3 regions of the Xanthomonas hydrangeae genome follow, and region 1 is predicted to be linked to each of the others. Evidence: predicted binding sites of a transcription regulator. Region 1 holds the regulator's gene; each other region holds the start of a gene.
What was found. Region 1 encodes FliA, which starts transcription of late flagellar genes. Its sites were predicted from a motif close to TAAAGTTTNNCNNNCNNNGGCCGATAA; they were not measured.
Positions count from the first base shown of each region.

Region 2: motA (flagellar motor stator protein MotA) is a predicted target of FliA. The motif match lies at 1,394-1,420, and genes of this name have one in related genera.
Region 3: NYR97_RS04505 (GGDEF domain-containing protein) is a predicted target of FliA. The motif match lies at 1,960-1,986, and genes of this name have one in related genera.

Region 1 is NZ_CP103836.1:4,509,318-4,513,439, reverse strand. Features, by position in the region: gene flhF (flagellar biosynthesis GTPase FlhF) at 1-1,401, shown strand, start outside; gene NYR97_RS19030 (MinD/ParA family protein) at 1,388-2,272, shown strand; gene NYR97_RS19025 (RNA polymerase sigma factor FliA) at 2,269-3,042, shown strand; gene cheY (chemotaxis response regulator CheY) at 3,078-3,470, shown strand; gene NYR97_RS19015 (protein phosphatase CheZ) at 3,470-4,096, shown strand; gene NYR97_RS19010 (chemotaxis protein CheA) at 4,099-4,122, shown strand, end outside.
Region 2 is NZ_CP103836.1:2,869,704-2,873,825, reverse strand. Features, by position in the region: gene msrB (peptide-methionine (R)-S-oxide reductase MsrB) at 385-849, shown strand; RNA gene NYR97_RS12125 (sX9 sRNA) at 950-1,021, shown strand; gene NYR97_RS12120 (hypothetical protein) at 1,074-1,307, shown strand; gene motA (flagellar motor stator protein MotA) at 1,452-2,306, shown strand; gene motB (flagellar motor protein MotB) at 2,317-3,534, shown strand; gene NYR97_RS12105 (hypothetical protein) at 3,943-4,122, shown strand, end outside.
Region 3 is NZ_CP103836.1:1,119,694-1,123,815, forward strand. Features, by position in the region: gene NYR97_RS04500 (M28 family metallopeptidase) at 1-683, opposite strand, end outside; gene NYR97_RS04505 (GGDEF domain-containing protein) at 858-1,841, opposite strand; gene NYR97_RS04510 (SulP family inorganic anion transporter) at 2,091-3,575, opposite strand; gene NYR97_RS04515 (cellulase family glycosylhydrolase) at 3,787-4,122, shown strand, end outside.

The sequences.
Region 1 (4,122 bases):
AAGCCGGCCGGCGACACCGGCAGCAGCCAGCGTCAGCGTGTTGCCAGCGCCGCAGACGACATGATCGCCGCGATGGCGCTGCGCCAGCCGGTCAACGTGCCGCGCTCGGCGCCGGCCGCCGCACCGGTGCGGACTGCCGCCGCCCCGTCTGCCGCCGCTCAAGCATTGGCCCACGCCGTTGCGGTTACCGCCGCACCGCGCCAGGAACATGCGCTGTCGGCAGTGCCGGAACAGCTGTTCGCCGACTTCCTGACCACCGCACCGGTACAGGCTCAGGTGCACGCTGCCCCGGTGCAGGCACGCACGCCGATCATGGCCGCCGCGCTCGCCACCCACGCCGCTTACGGGCAGGACGACGACGAGCAGGACGACGACGGCTTCGACATGGACGACGCGCTGCCGCAGATCCTGCCGCCGGCCGCATTGCCGCCGCTGGTCGCCGCCCCGGTCGCCCTGGCCGCGGTGCCGGTCGCCGCCGCCCCGGTGCCGCAGAACGACGAAGAACTCAAGCAGCTGCGCGGTGAGCTGGCGCTGATGCGCCAGATGATCGAGCGCGAAATGAACCGCCTCACCGACGAGCGCCTGCGTGGCTCCCCGGTGCGTGCGCAGGCCCTGGAGCTGATGGACGACTACGGCTTCGACGCCGGTCTGATCCGCGATGTGGCCCTGCAGATCCCGGCCGATACCGAATTGCACCGCGGCCGCGGGCTGATGCTGGGCCTGCTGTCCAAGCGTCTGCCGGTGGCTCCGATCGACCCGCTGGAACGCGGCGGCGTGATCGCCCTGGTCGGCCCGACCGGTGCCGGCAAGACCACCACCATCGCCAAGCTCGCCCAGCGCTTCGCCGCCCAGCACGCCCCGCGCGACGTGGCCCTGGTCACCACCGACACCCAGCGCGTCGGTGGCCGCGAGCAGCTGCACAGCTACGGCCGTCAGCTCGGCATCGCGGTGCACGAGGCCGACAGCGCCGAGAGCCTGCTGGAACTGCTCGAGCGCCTGCGCGACTACAAGCTGGTGCTGATCGACACCGCCGGCATGGGCCAGCGCGACCGCGCCCTGGCCGCGCAGCTGAACTGGCTGCGCGCCGCGCACCAGGTCACCTCGCTGCTGGTGCTGCCGGCCAACGCCCATTTTTCCGACCTCGACGAGGTCGTACGCCGCTTCGCCCACGCCAAACCCCAAGGCGTGGTGCTGACCAAACTCGACGAGACCGGCCGCTTCGGCAGCGCCTTGTCGGTGGTGGTCGACCACCAAATGCCCATCACCTGGGTGACTGACGGACAGCGGGTCCCTGACGACCTGCACCGCGCCAATGCCGCCAGTCTCGTTCTTCGCCTTGAAGATTTGCGGCGCGCTGCCGATAAGCCCTGTACTCCGGAGCACAACCATGCAGTCGCGTGAATACGCCAAGCTGACCAACGCCTTCCCCCTGACGGCGACCCGTCCCGAGCCCTTGGGCCCGGTGCGCACCATTGCCGTGACCGGTGGCAAGGGCGGCGTGGGGAAAACCAACATTTCCGCCAACCTGGCCGTGGCCCTCGCCGAGATGGGCAAGCGCACCCTGCTGCTCGACGCCGACCTTGGCCTGGCCAACCTGGATGTGGTCTTGGGCCTGTCGCCCAAGTACACCCTGGCTGACCTGATCGCCGGCCGCTGCACGCTGGACGAAGTGATCATCGAAGGCCCGGGTGGCGTGCTGGTGGTTCCTGCCGCCTCCGGTCGCCGCCACATGGCCGAACTGGCCCCGGCCCAGCACATCGGCCTGGTCAACGTGTTCTCCGAACTGGAACGCGACCTGGACGTGATGGTCATCGACACCGCCGCCGGCATCACCGACAGCGTGCTGACCTTTTGCCAGGCCGCCCAGGACACCGTGGTGGTGGTCTGCGACGAGCCGGCCTCGATCACCGACGCCTACGCGCTGATCAAGGTGCTCTCGCGCGAACGCGGCGTGGACCGTCTGCAGATCATCGCCAACATGGTGCGCGACCCCAACGAAGGCCGCCTGCTGTACGACAAGCTGTCGCGGGTCTGCGAGAAATTCCTCGGCGACGTGTCGCTGAACTACCTCGGCCATGTGCCGCAGGACGACTGGTTGCGCTTGTCGGTACAGCGTCAGCAACCCGTCATCAAGGCCTACCCCGCCAGTCCGTCGGCGCTGGCCATCGCAGAAATCGCGCGGCGTACCTCGCGCTGGCAGGCACCCACGGTGCCGCGCGGCAACGTCGAGTTCTTTGTCGAACGCATCATCCAACGGGGAGTCGCCGCATGAGTACCGCTACCGCTACCGCAACGACGGCCACAGCGCAGTACCGTGCAGTGCAACGCAACAACGCCAACGACATCGTCACCCAGCACGCCGACCTGGTGCGCCGCATCGCCCACCATCTGGCCGCGCGCCTGCCGGCGAGCGTGGAAGTGGACGACCTGATCCAGGCCGGCATGATCGGCCTGATCGAAGCCTCGCGCAGTTACGACTCCGACCAGGGCGCCTCGTTCGAAACCTATGCCTCGATCCGTATCCGCGGCTCGATGATCGACGAGATCCGCCGTGGCGACTGGGTGCCGCGCTCGGTACACCGCCGTGCCCGCGACGCTGCTGCTGCAGTACGCAAGATCGAACAGAACACCGGCCGCGCCGCCGCCGCCACCGAAGTGGCCGCCGCGATGGAAATGCCGCTGCCCGATTACCTGCGTCTGATGGAAGACGCCGCGCGCGGCCAGGTGCTGAGCCTGGAGTCGCGGATCGAAGATCACGGCGAGCTGGACACCACCGCCAAGGGTGGGCCCAACCCACAGCAGATGATGGAGCGTGGCGAGTTCGGCCGCGAGCTGGGCAAGGCCATCGGCCAGTTGCCCGAGCGCGAGCAGCTGGTGCTGTCGCTGTACTACGAACAGGAATTGAACCTGAAGGAAATCGGCGCCGTGCTCGGCGTCAGCGAATCGCGCGTCTGCCAGATCCACGGCCAGGCCGTGGTGCGTCTGCGCGGCCGCCTCAAGGTCTTCGAACTGGCCGATGCCGGTGTCGAAATTGACGACTAATTTTTTCGCGTATTTTTTCGTGTTAGGAGCTTGATGTGAACAAGAACATGCGGATTTTGATCGTGGACGACTTCTCGACGATGCGACGTATCGTCAAGAATCTGTTGGGCGATCTTGGCTTCACCAATACCGCAGAGGCCGAAGACGGCAACAGCGCATTGGCTGCGTTGCGGGCCGGCCCGTTCGATTTCGTGGTCACCGACTGGAACATGCCCGGCATGACCGGTATCGACCTGCTGCGCAACATCCGCGCCGACGCCAAGCTCAAGCACCTGCCGGTGATGATGGTGACCGCCGAAGCCAAGCGCGAGCAGATCATCGAAGCGGCCCAGTGCGGCGTGAACGGCTACATCATCAAGCCGTTCACCGCGCAGACGCTGGAAGAAAAGCTGGGCAAGGTGTTCGAACGTCTGGCGGCGACCGCCTGATGAACGCCACCGTGGAAACCAATGCCGAACGCGCTGCCTTGATCGACCGCCTGCAAGGCGCGCTCGATGCACTGGAAAGCGGCGACGAAGCCGCCTGGAAGCGCGAGGTCGACCACCTCGCCGCCTTGCGCACCCGTCCGATGATGCAGGGCCTGAGCCGGCTCGCACGCGAACTCGGTCAGGCGCTGGGCGAACTGCCCACCGTGCCCGAAGAAGCCGGCGAGCTGGACGATGCGTGTTCGCGCCTGGACCACGTGGTGGAAATGACCGAAAAGGCCAGCCATCGCACGCTGGACCTGGTCGAAGAATGCCGTGAGCTGGCCAACCAGCTGCGCGACGGCGGTCTGAATCAGGACCAGGGCGCGCTGATGGACAAGATGCGCCACAACCTGACCGAACTGTCGCTGGCGCAGAGCTACCAGGACCTGAGCGGGCAGATCATCCGTCGCGTGGCCGGCATCGTGCGGCGCGTGCACGAAGGCTTCGGCGCACTCGGCCTGCCGCCCAAGAGCACCGAGCCGAAGAAAGACGACGGCGGTCTTGCCGGTCCTGCAGTCAAGGGCCTGGACCGTCACGCGGTGTCGCAGGACGACGCCGACGACCTGCTGTCCGGATTGGGGTTGTAACCATGAGTGCTGTTCCAGACGATATT
Region 2 (4,122 bases), 1.6 Mb from region 1:
GGTGGGGGCGCCGGTGCGCTGCAGCAATGCACGGGATCGGCTGTGGGATGAACGCGTTCGCGAAATGAGTGCAGCGCGAAGAAGTCCCTTCTCCCATCGGCAGAAGGTGGCGCGCAGCGCCGGATGAGGGTGCGAGCGAAGCCTCGCATTCTCACCTACCCGATGTGGCTTCGCCCCGTACCCTCACCCCAACCCCCGCTCCGCGCCCCGGCCTGCGCCAGCGGCGCAGGCGCACCAAGGCACGCGCGCCAGTGGCGCGCAAGCTGTGCCGTGGCGCCCCGGCGGGAGAGGGGCTTCGTCTCCGCAAGCTTGAACCACGCCGCCAACGCCCACATCACGGTTGCAGACGCGGCACCCTGCCAGCGCGCGCATGCGAGAGCCTTCATGAGCCAGTTCGATCTGACACCGCCCTCCCCCGCCCAACGCGATGCCCTGATCGCCGGACTCAGCGACGAGGAGCAGCGCGTGCTGCTGCAGCACGGCACCGAAGCGCCGTTCTGCGGGGTGTTCCTGGACAACAAGCTGGAGGGCGTCTACACCTGCCGCCTGTGCGGATTGCCGCTGTTTCGCTCCAGCGCCAAGTTCGAATCCGGCACCGGCTGGCCGAGCTTCTTCGCCCCCTACGACGCCGCCCATGTGCGCGAGATCCGCGACATCAGCTACGGCATGATCCGCACCGAGATCGTCTGCGCGCGCTGCGACAGCCACCTCGGCCACGTGTTCCCCGACGGCCCGCCGCCGACCGGCGAACGGCATTGCCTCAACTCGGTCTCGCTGGGCTTCACCGAAGATGGCCAGGCACTGCCGAACCCGCTGCAACGCGACGGTGCCGAGGCGCAACCGGCCTGACCTGGCCAGGCCGCCCAGAAAGCAGTTGCGACCCACTCAGAGCGACTCACAGAACTACAGCGCAATCGTCAGGCGGGCGCAGCCGGCGCTCGGAATCGGCATGCACGGTTCATTTCGGTTCCTGTGCGCCGTCCGCACCCACCTGACGGCCGCTCGCTACGTTCTGTTATCCGCTCTTACTGCCCACACCATTGCTCGCTGTAGTGCTAGAAACTGCCACGACAATGACGCTCGACGCTCGGCGGCGGGTCATCCGGGACGTGGTGCAGACGCTGAAATTTGCTGCCGAGCGCAACCTGCGCATCAAGTCCGCCGATGCTGGTGCCACCGCCAATGCAGAGGCCGCTTGCTGCAATGCGCTGTCTCGACGCGCACAGCAATCGATGCAGATCGCAAGCTCAACCCAGGCAGACCTTTTCATCACAAGCCCCACTGCGGTGAACGCCTTGCCGCAGTAAGCGCGATGCCGCTGATCGCCATACGTGAAGCCGTCATCGCACCACCCGATCGTTCAGTTACAGCGCACACCTTCACGCCGTGCACTTCAAGAATCCGCCGCGCGCGCCGAAACAACAGCAACCCTGTTTGCTTTTGGCTGCGCCATGCTCATCATCATCGGCTTCATCGTCGTCATCGTCAGTGTCCTGGGCGGCTATGTGCTGTCGCACGGAAAGCTGGGCGCGTTGTGGCAGCCGTACGAGCTGTTGATCATCGGCGGCGCGGCGCTGGGCGCGTTCCTGGTCAGCACGCCGGGCAAGATCGTCAAGGAAACCTTCAGCAGCGTGCTGGGCGTGTTCAAGGGCCCGCAGTACAAGTCCGAGGACTACAAGGACACCCTGAGCCTGGTCTACGAACTGTTGAACAAGGCCCGCCGCGACGGCTTCATGGCCCTGGAAGATCACGTCGAAAAACCGCAGGACAGCACCATCTTCGGCAACTATCCCAAGGTGGTGGCCGACCATCACCTGCTGGACTTCATCACCGACTGCCTGCGCCTGATGATCGGCAGCAACATCGAGCCGCACGAGCTGGAGCCGCTGCTCGAGTTGGAACTGGAAAAGCACCACCACGAGGCGATGGCGCCCTCGCATGCCTTGAGCAAGGTCTCCGACGGCCTGCCGGGCTTCGGCATCGTGGCCGCCGTGCTCGGCATCGTGATCACCATGGGCTCGATCGGTGGCCCGATCGAGGAGATCGGCCACCACGTCGGTGCCGCCCTGGTGGGTACCTTCCTCGGCATCCTGCTGGCGTATGGCTTCGTGGCGCCGTTGTCGGCGGCGATGGAAGCGCGTGCCGATCAGGACGGGCGCATCTACGAAGCGGTCAAGACCGCGCTGCTGGCCTGCCTGCGCGGCTACAACCCGAAGATTGCGCTGGAATTCGCGCGCAAGACGCTGCCCTCCAACGTGCGTCCGAGCTTTGCGGATTTCGAAACGCACCTGAAGACGATCAAGTAGGACCGCGGTCATGGCCGAGGGCAAATCCACCGTCGTCATCCGACGGGTCAAGAAGGTGCAGGGCGGCGGCCATCATGGCGGCGCCTGGAAGGTGGCGTTTGCCGATTTCGTGACCGCGATGATGGCGTTCTTCCTGGTGCTGTGGCTGATGGCCGCCACCACCAAGGAACAGCGCGCGGCGATCTCGGAATACTTCCGCAATCCCAGCCCGTTGTCGGGCAAGTCGCCGGCACCCTCGCCGGGCATGAACGGGCCCGGTGGCGCCAGCACCTCGATGATCAAGCTCGGCGGCACCGCCGACATGGCCAAGGGGCAGAAGGACGAGATGGGCCGCAAGCGCGACAACGCTGCCGACACCAGCGAAGACAGCCGCGCCAAGGACAAGAAGCGCCTGGAAGCGCTGATGCAGGACCTGAAGGAAGCCATCGACAAGAGCCAGGCGCTGGAGCCGTTCAAGGACCAGCTGCTGCTCGACCTCACGCCCGATGGCCTGCGCATCCAGATCGTGGACAAGCAGAACCGCCCGATGTTCGACATCGGCCGCGATCAGCTCAAGCCGTACACCGTGGACATCCTGCGCGAGCTGTCCAGCTTCATCAATCAGGTGCCCAACCACATCAGCATCACCGGCCACACCGACACCACCGCCTACAGCAGCGATGCCGGTTACACCAACTGGGAACTCAGTGCCGACCGCGCCAATGCCGCGCGCCGTGCGCTGGTGGGCGGCGGCATGGCCGATGCCAAGGTCACCCGTGTGGTGGGCTTGTCCTCCTCGGTGCTGTTCGACAAGACCAACCCGCAGAACCCGATCAACCGCCGCATCAGCATCGTGGTGATGACCCAGGACGCCGAGCAGACCGCGTTGGCCGGCGCCGGCCAGGGCGTGGCGCTGGGTAAATCCACCCACGATGCCGACACGCATGTGCCGGATCTGAGTGCGGCGGCGGCGACCGGGACGGCTTCTGTGGGCACGCCGGCTGCGGTGCCGGCTACAGGACCGGCTGTGGGCGCACTGGCAGGTGCGGGTGCGGCGGCAGCTGCGTCGACCGCAACCAACAAGCCGGCTGCGGCAGCGACCACGGCCACTGTCGAAAAAACGCCGGCTGCACCGCGCATCTCCACACGCACCCAGGTCGCCTCGGCTGCCGCGCTGGCCAAGGCTGCCGAGGCCGCTGTGGCTGCGGCGCCGCGCACTGCGGTCAGCACTGCGCCCGAGCAGCGTTGACCGCGTTGCGTGACACCTGGCAGCAGGTGTCAGGTAGCTGAAGACGGCACGCTGTCTTGCATGCCGCTGCTGACCAGGATCCGCGCCGCGCACCGCTGCAAGGCAGGCGCCCCAGCGGTGCTGAGATCGGCTGGAAACATCCCCCAGCAGTTGTGAGGTGGCCGCGGGCGGCTCGTCGTCTTACATACCGATTCTGACAAGCCTCTACGCCGCCTGACGGTGAGCGCACCCGCTGTGTCAGCGGCCTCAGGCTGTCCCAGACCCCGGCATTGGCTGCCTTCATCACGTGACGGGATCGATCGATGCATCGGCCCGGAAGGCCGCCATTGACGGGCCCGGCGGCGTCGAGCGAGCCGGGTCACGCACAAGCGCCTAGAATGGCCGGCCATTCCCAGCGTCGAGAACACCGTGTCCCGCAATTCAAAGGCCAAGCGCGACAAGCGCAAGAAACAGCTTCCCAAGCGTCCGATCGTCCGTCTGGGCCAGGCGCCCCAGGTCACCAACCACGCCGTGCTGCAGGATGCCGATGGTCGCGTGGTCGCTGCGATCGGTCTGCAGGGTGGCAGCGAGTGGATGCTGTCGATCGGC
Region 3 (4,122 bases), 1.9 Mb from region 1:
TCGAACATGCTGTTGGTGTTGGAGCTGGCCACCGTGTCCCAGCCGTAAGAGGCCGGCGCGGTTTCGTGCACCACCAGCACGCCGAGCGCGCCCTGGCGGGCGCCTTCTTCGTACTTGTAGGTCCAGCGGCCGTAGTAGGTCATGCCGGCACCGTCGAAGGCGCCCTTGCCGGTTTCGAAATCCGGGTCGTTGATCAGCACCACCGCGATCTTGCCCTTCAGGTCCACGCCCTTGAAGTCGTCCCAGTCGCGCTCCGGCGCCTTGACGCCGTAGCCGACGAACACCAGCGGTGCGTTGGCGATGTCGACGGTGGAGGAACCATCCAGCGCAGCGCGGATGGCGATCTGCTTGCCCTGGGTCAGGGTTTGCGGCTTGCCGGCATTCTGCAAAGCGATGGTGGGTGTGCCGACGATATCGGCGCGCCGCAGCGGCACCGCCTGGGTCCACGCGCGTTTGCCGTTGGCGAGATCGCCGCCCGGCTCCAGGCCGGCGGCAGCGAACTGCTTGCTCAGGTAGGCGATGGTCTTTTCTTCGCCGGCGGTAGCCGGGCCGCGGCCTTCGTAGGCGTCGGAGGCCAGTTCCTTGACGTCGCGCGAGATGCGCGCGCCATCGAAGGTGGGCGTCGCTGCCATGACTGCAGTCGAGACCGCCATGGCCAGCATTCCCATCGCAAGTCGCTCGATCACGGCTCGCTTCGTCACAACTTGCTTCATCACAGCTCGCTTCACTGCAGCACCCAGGTGTTGTCCAGACAGCCCTGGAGTGTAGCCACTGCGGCGTTTGACCGGGTGTGTGCATTGGCAATGTGGCTACATCACGCAGCGCGGTACTACGTTGCCATCCATGGATGACACAGGTCAGAACAGATCGACGCTGCCCACTTGCTGGGTGAGATGCTGCATCTGCCCGCTGGCGACCAACTCGGCGTAGACCTCGGCGCGGTTGCGACCGTGCTGCTTGGCCCAGTACAGCGCCTTGTCGGCCTCGTCCATCATCTGGCTGATCAAGCGGCCATGGGTCAATTCGACGATGCCGGTGCTGAGCGTGACCTTGCCCACCTGCGGGAAAGCGTACTCGGCCACCGCCAGCCGGAAGCGCTCGAACAGGCTCACCGCCGTATCGCGGTCCACCCCGCGCAGCACGATCACGAACTCCTCGCCGCCGAAGCGGAACAGCAGGTCGTCCTGACGGAACGCGCGCTGCATCAGCTGGGCAACCAGCAGCAACACCTCGTCACCGTACAGATGGCCGAAGCTGTCGTTGACGCGCTTGAAGTGATCGATGTCCACGATCCCCAGCCACACGCTTTCCCCTGCCGACGCATCCGCCGCACCGCCTGCGAACAGCCGCAGGATCACATCGTCGAAGGTCTTGCGGTTACGCAGACCGGTCAGCGCGTCGCGCTGGGCATCGTCGAGCAGGCTGCGGTAATTCTGGAAAAAACGCGCAAAGCCCTGCAGCATCGCCTGCTCGGCGGTGCCGGGAACGCGCGAACCACCCACGCGCAGGCACGTGCGGATGCCGCGCGCTTCCATCATCGGGTAGACCAGCAGTGCACGGCCGTCTTCCTCCAGCTGCACCACATCGCCCGCCCCGCGTGCGTCGGCGAGCTGCGCACGCAGCTGCGCGTCGCGGATCTCGGCCACCGTCGACGACAGCCGGCCGTCCTCACGCAGCCGTGTTTCGGCCATGGTGCGGCCGTCCGGAGCGATGCGCAGCAGTGAGAGTTCTTCAGCTGCACAGACTTCGCGCACGGTGCGCAGCAGGCTCAGATCGAGCAGATCGGCATCGCGAATGGCGGTCAGGTCCACCATCCGTTCCAGCAGCGGTTCGTTGGTCATCGCCGCGCCATCCCGTGCACGGACGCCCGCCCGCAGCACTGCTGGCGGCACGCAGGCAGACATCTCGGGCTGGAACGCACTGGCATCACGACGATCACCGGCAATCTTTGATGTCGGTTCATCGGCGCTATTCAGGCGAACTTGAGGTCGCTGGCCGGCCACGCTCAGCGTGCGGCCAGCCAGCCCGGGAGCCGGGTGCGTGCCGGCTATGTGCGGCCAGGCCGAATGCGCCCACCCGCCCTGCCGTGCTCAGGGCAGCGAAGATTCCAGCGCGTCTTCGCCCAGCGCGTGCGCCTGCATCAGCCGCCGGCTGCTGGCGTTCAAGCCTGTGACCTGCACCTCCAGGCCATGGTGACGCAGCCGCTGCACCACCTTGTCCAGCGCCGCCACTGCGGTGATATCCCAGAAATGCGCGCGGCTTACGTCGATCAGCACCGTGCGGCCCGGCACCTGCCGCGCGTCGAAGGCATCGATGAACACGTCGGCCGAGGCGAAGAACACCTGCCCGCGCACGGTATAGGTGCGCACGCCATCGTCGTCGCCATGGGCGATCTGCAGCAGCCCGGCCACCTTGAAGGTGAAGAACACCCCGCTCAACACCACACCCACTGCGACACCCGCAGCGAGGTTGTGGGTGAGCAAGGTCACCGCCACGGTGGCCAGCATCACCACGCTGGATGTGCGCGGATGGGTCACCACGGTGCGCAGCGAGCGCCAGTCGAAGGTCTCGGCCGAGACCATCACCATGATCGCCACCAACGCCACCACCGGCACCTGCGACACCCACGGCTTGAGCGCCACCATCAGGATCAGCAGAAACACACCGGCAAACAACGTCGACAATCGCCCACGGCCGCCGTATTTCACGTTGCCCACGGTCTGCCCGATCATGCCGCAGCCGGCAATGCCGCCGAACAGGCTGGCCGCCGCATTGGCGATGCCCAGCCCGGTGCATTCGCGGTTCTTGTCGCTCGGGGTGTCGGTGAGTTCGTCGACCACACGCGCAGTCATCAGCGATTCGAGCAGGCCCACCATCGCGATGGCCGAGGCCGGCAAGGCGACGATGCGCAAGGTTTCCAGCGTCAACGGCACCGACGGCCATTGCAGGAACGGCAGCGCGTTCGGCAGCTTGCCCAGATCTGCCACGGTTTTCAGCGGCAGATGCAAGGCCGTGCTTGCAACGGTCAGCAGCAGGATGCACAGCAATGGCGAGGGAATCGCCGAGACACCCGGCAGGCGCAGCCGCGGCAGGCCGTAGATGATCGCCAGGCCCACGCCCAACATCGCCCAGGTGGTCAGGTTGGCGCCGTACAGATGCGGCAGCTGCGCGGCGAAGATCAGCACCGCCAACGCATTGACGAAACCGGTGCGTACCGAGCTGCTGACAAAGCGCATCAGCACGCCCAGCCGCAGCAAGCCGAACAGGATCTGCACCGCACCGGCGAGCAGCCCGGCCGCCAGCAGATACGGCAACCCGTGCGCCGCCACCAGCGGTGCGGCCACCAGCGCCACCGAGCCGGCCGCAGCAGAAATCATCGCCGGGCGTCCACCGCAAAACGCAATCACGATGCCAATGACGAACGAGGCGAACAACCCCACCTGCGGGTCCACGCCGGCCACGAACGCGAACGCGATCACTTCGGGAATCAGGGCAAATGTTGCGACCGCACCGGCCATCAGTTCGCGCGCGGGTGAGGCGCGCCATTGCGCCAGTTCGGCACGCAAGAAGGACATGGGAAGACACTCCGGGGACAGAAAGGACAGCCTGCGGACACTGCGCAGCGGCAATAGTGTGCGGGAAAGCGACCCCGCCCGCAGCCTGCGCGTGATCGGTGCGGCAATGCGCTTTTCTGTGGTCCGGGTCACGCCAAACGACGCAACCGAAGACCAAGATGCCCCCCTCACCGGGTTCGGGTGTCGAGCCGGGTTCGCTAGGGAGACCACCATGTCCATTTTCAGGACTGCAAGCACGCTCGCACTGGCTACGGCGTTGGCGCTGGCCGCCACACCGGCCTTCAGCTATTCCATCAGCAACAACAAGGTGGTCGACGACAACGGCAAGGTGGTCCAGCTCAAGGGCGTCAACGTGTTCGGTTTCGAGACCGGCAACCATGTCATCCATGGATTGTGGGCGCGCAACTGGAAGGACATGATCATCCAGATACAGGGCCTGGGCTTCAACGCCGTGCGCCTGCCGTTCTGCCCGGCCACGCTGCGTGCCACCACCATGCCCAGCAGCATCGACTATGGCCGTAATCCCGATCTGCAGGGCCTGACCTCG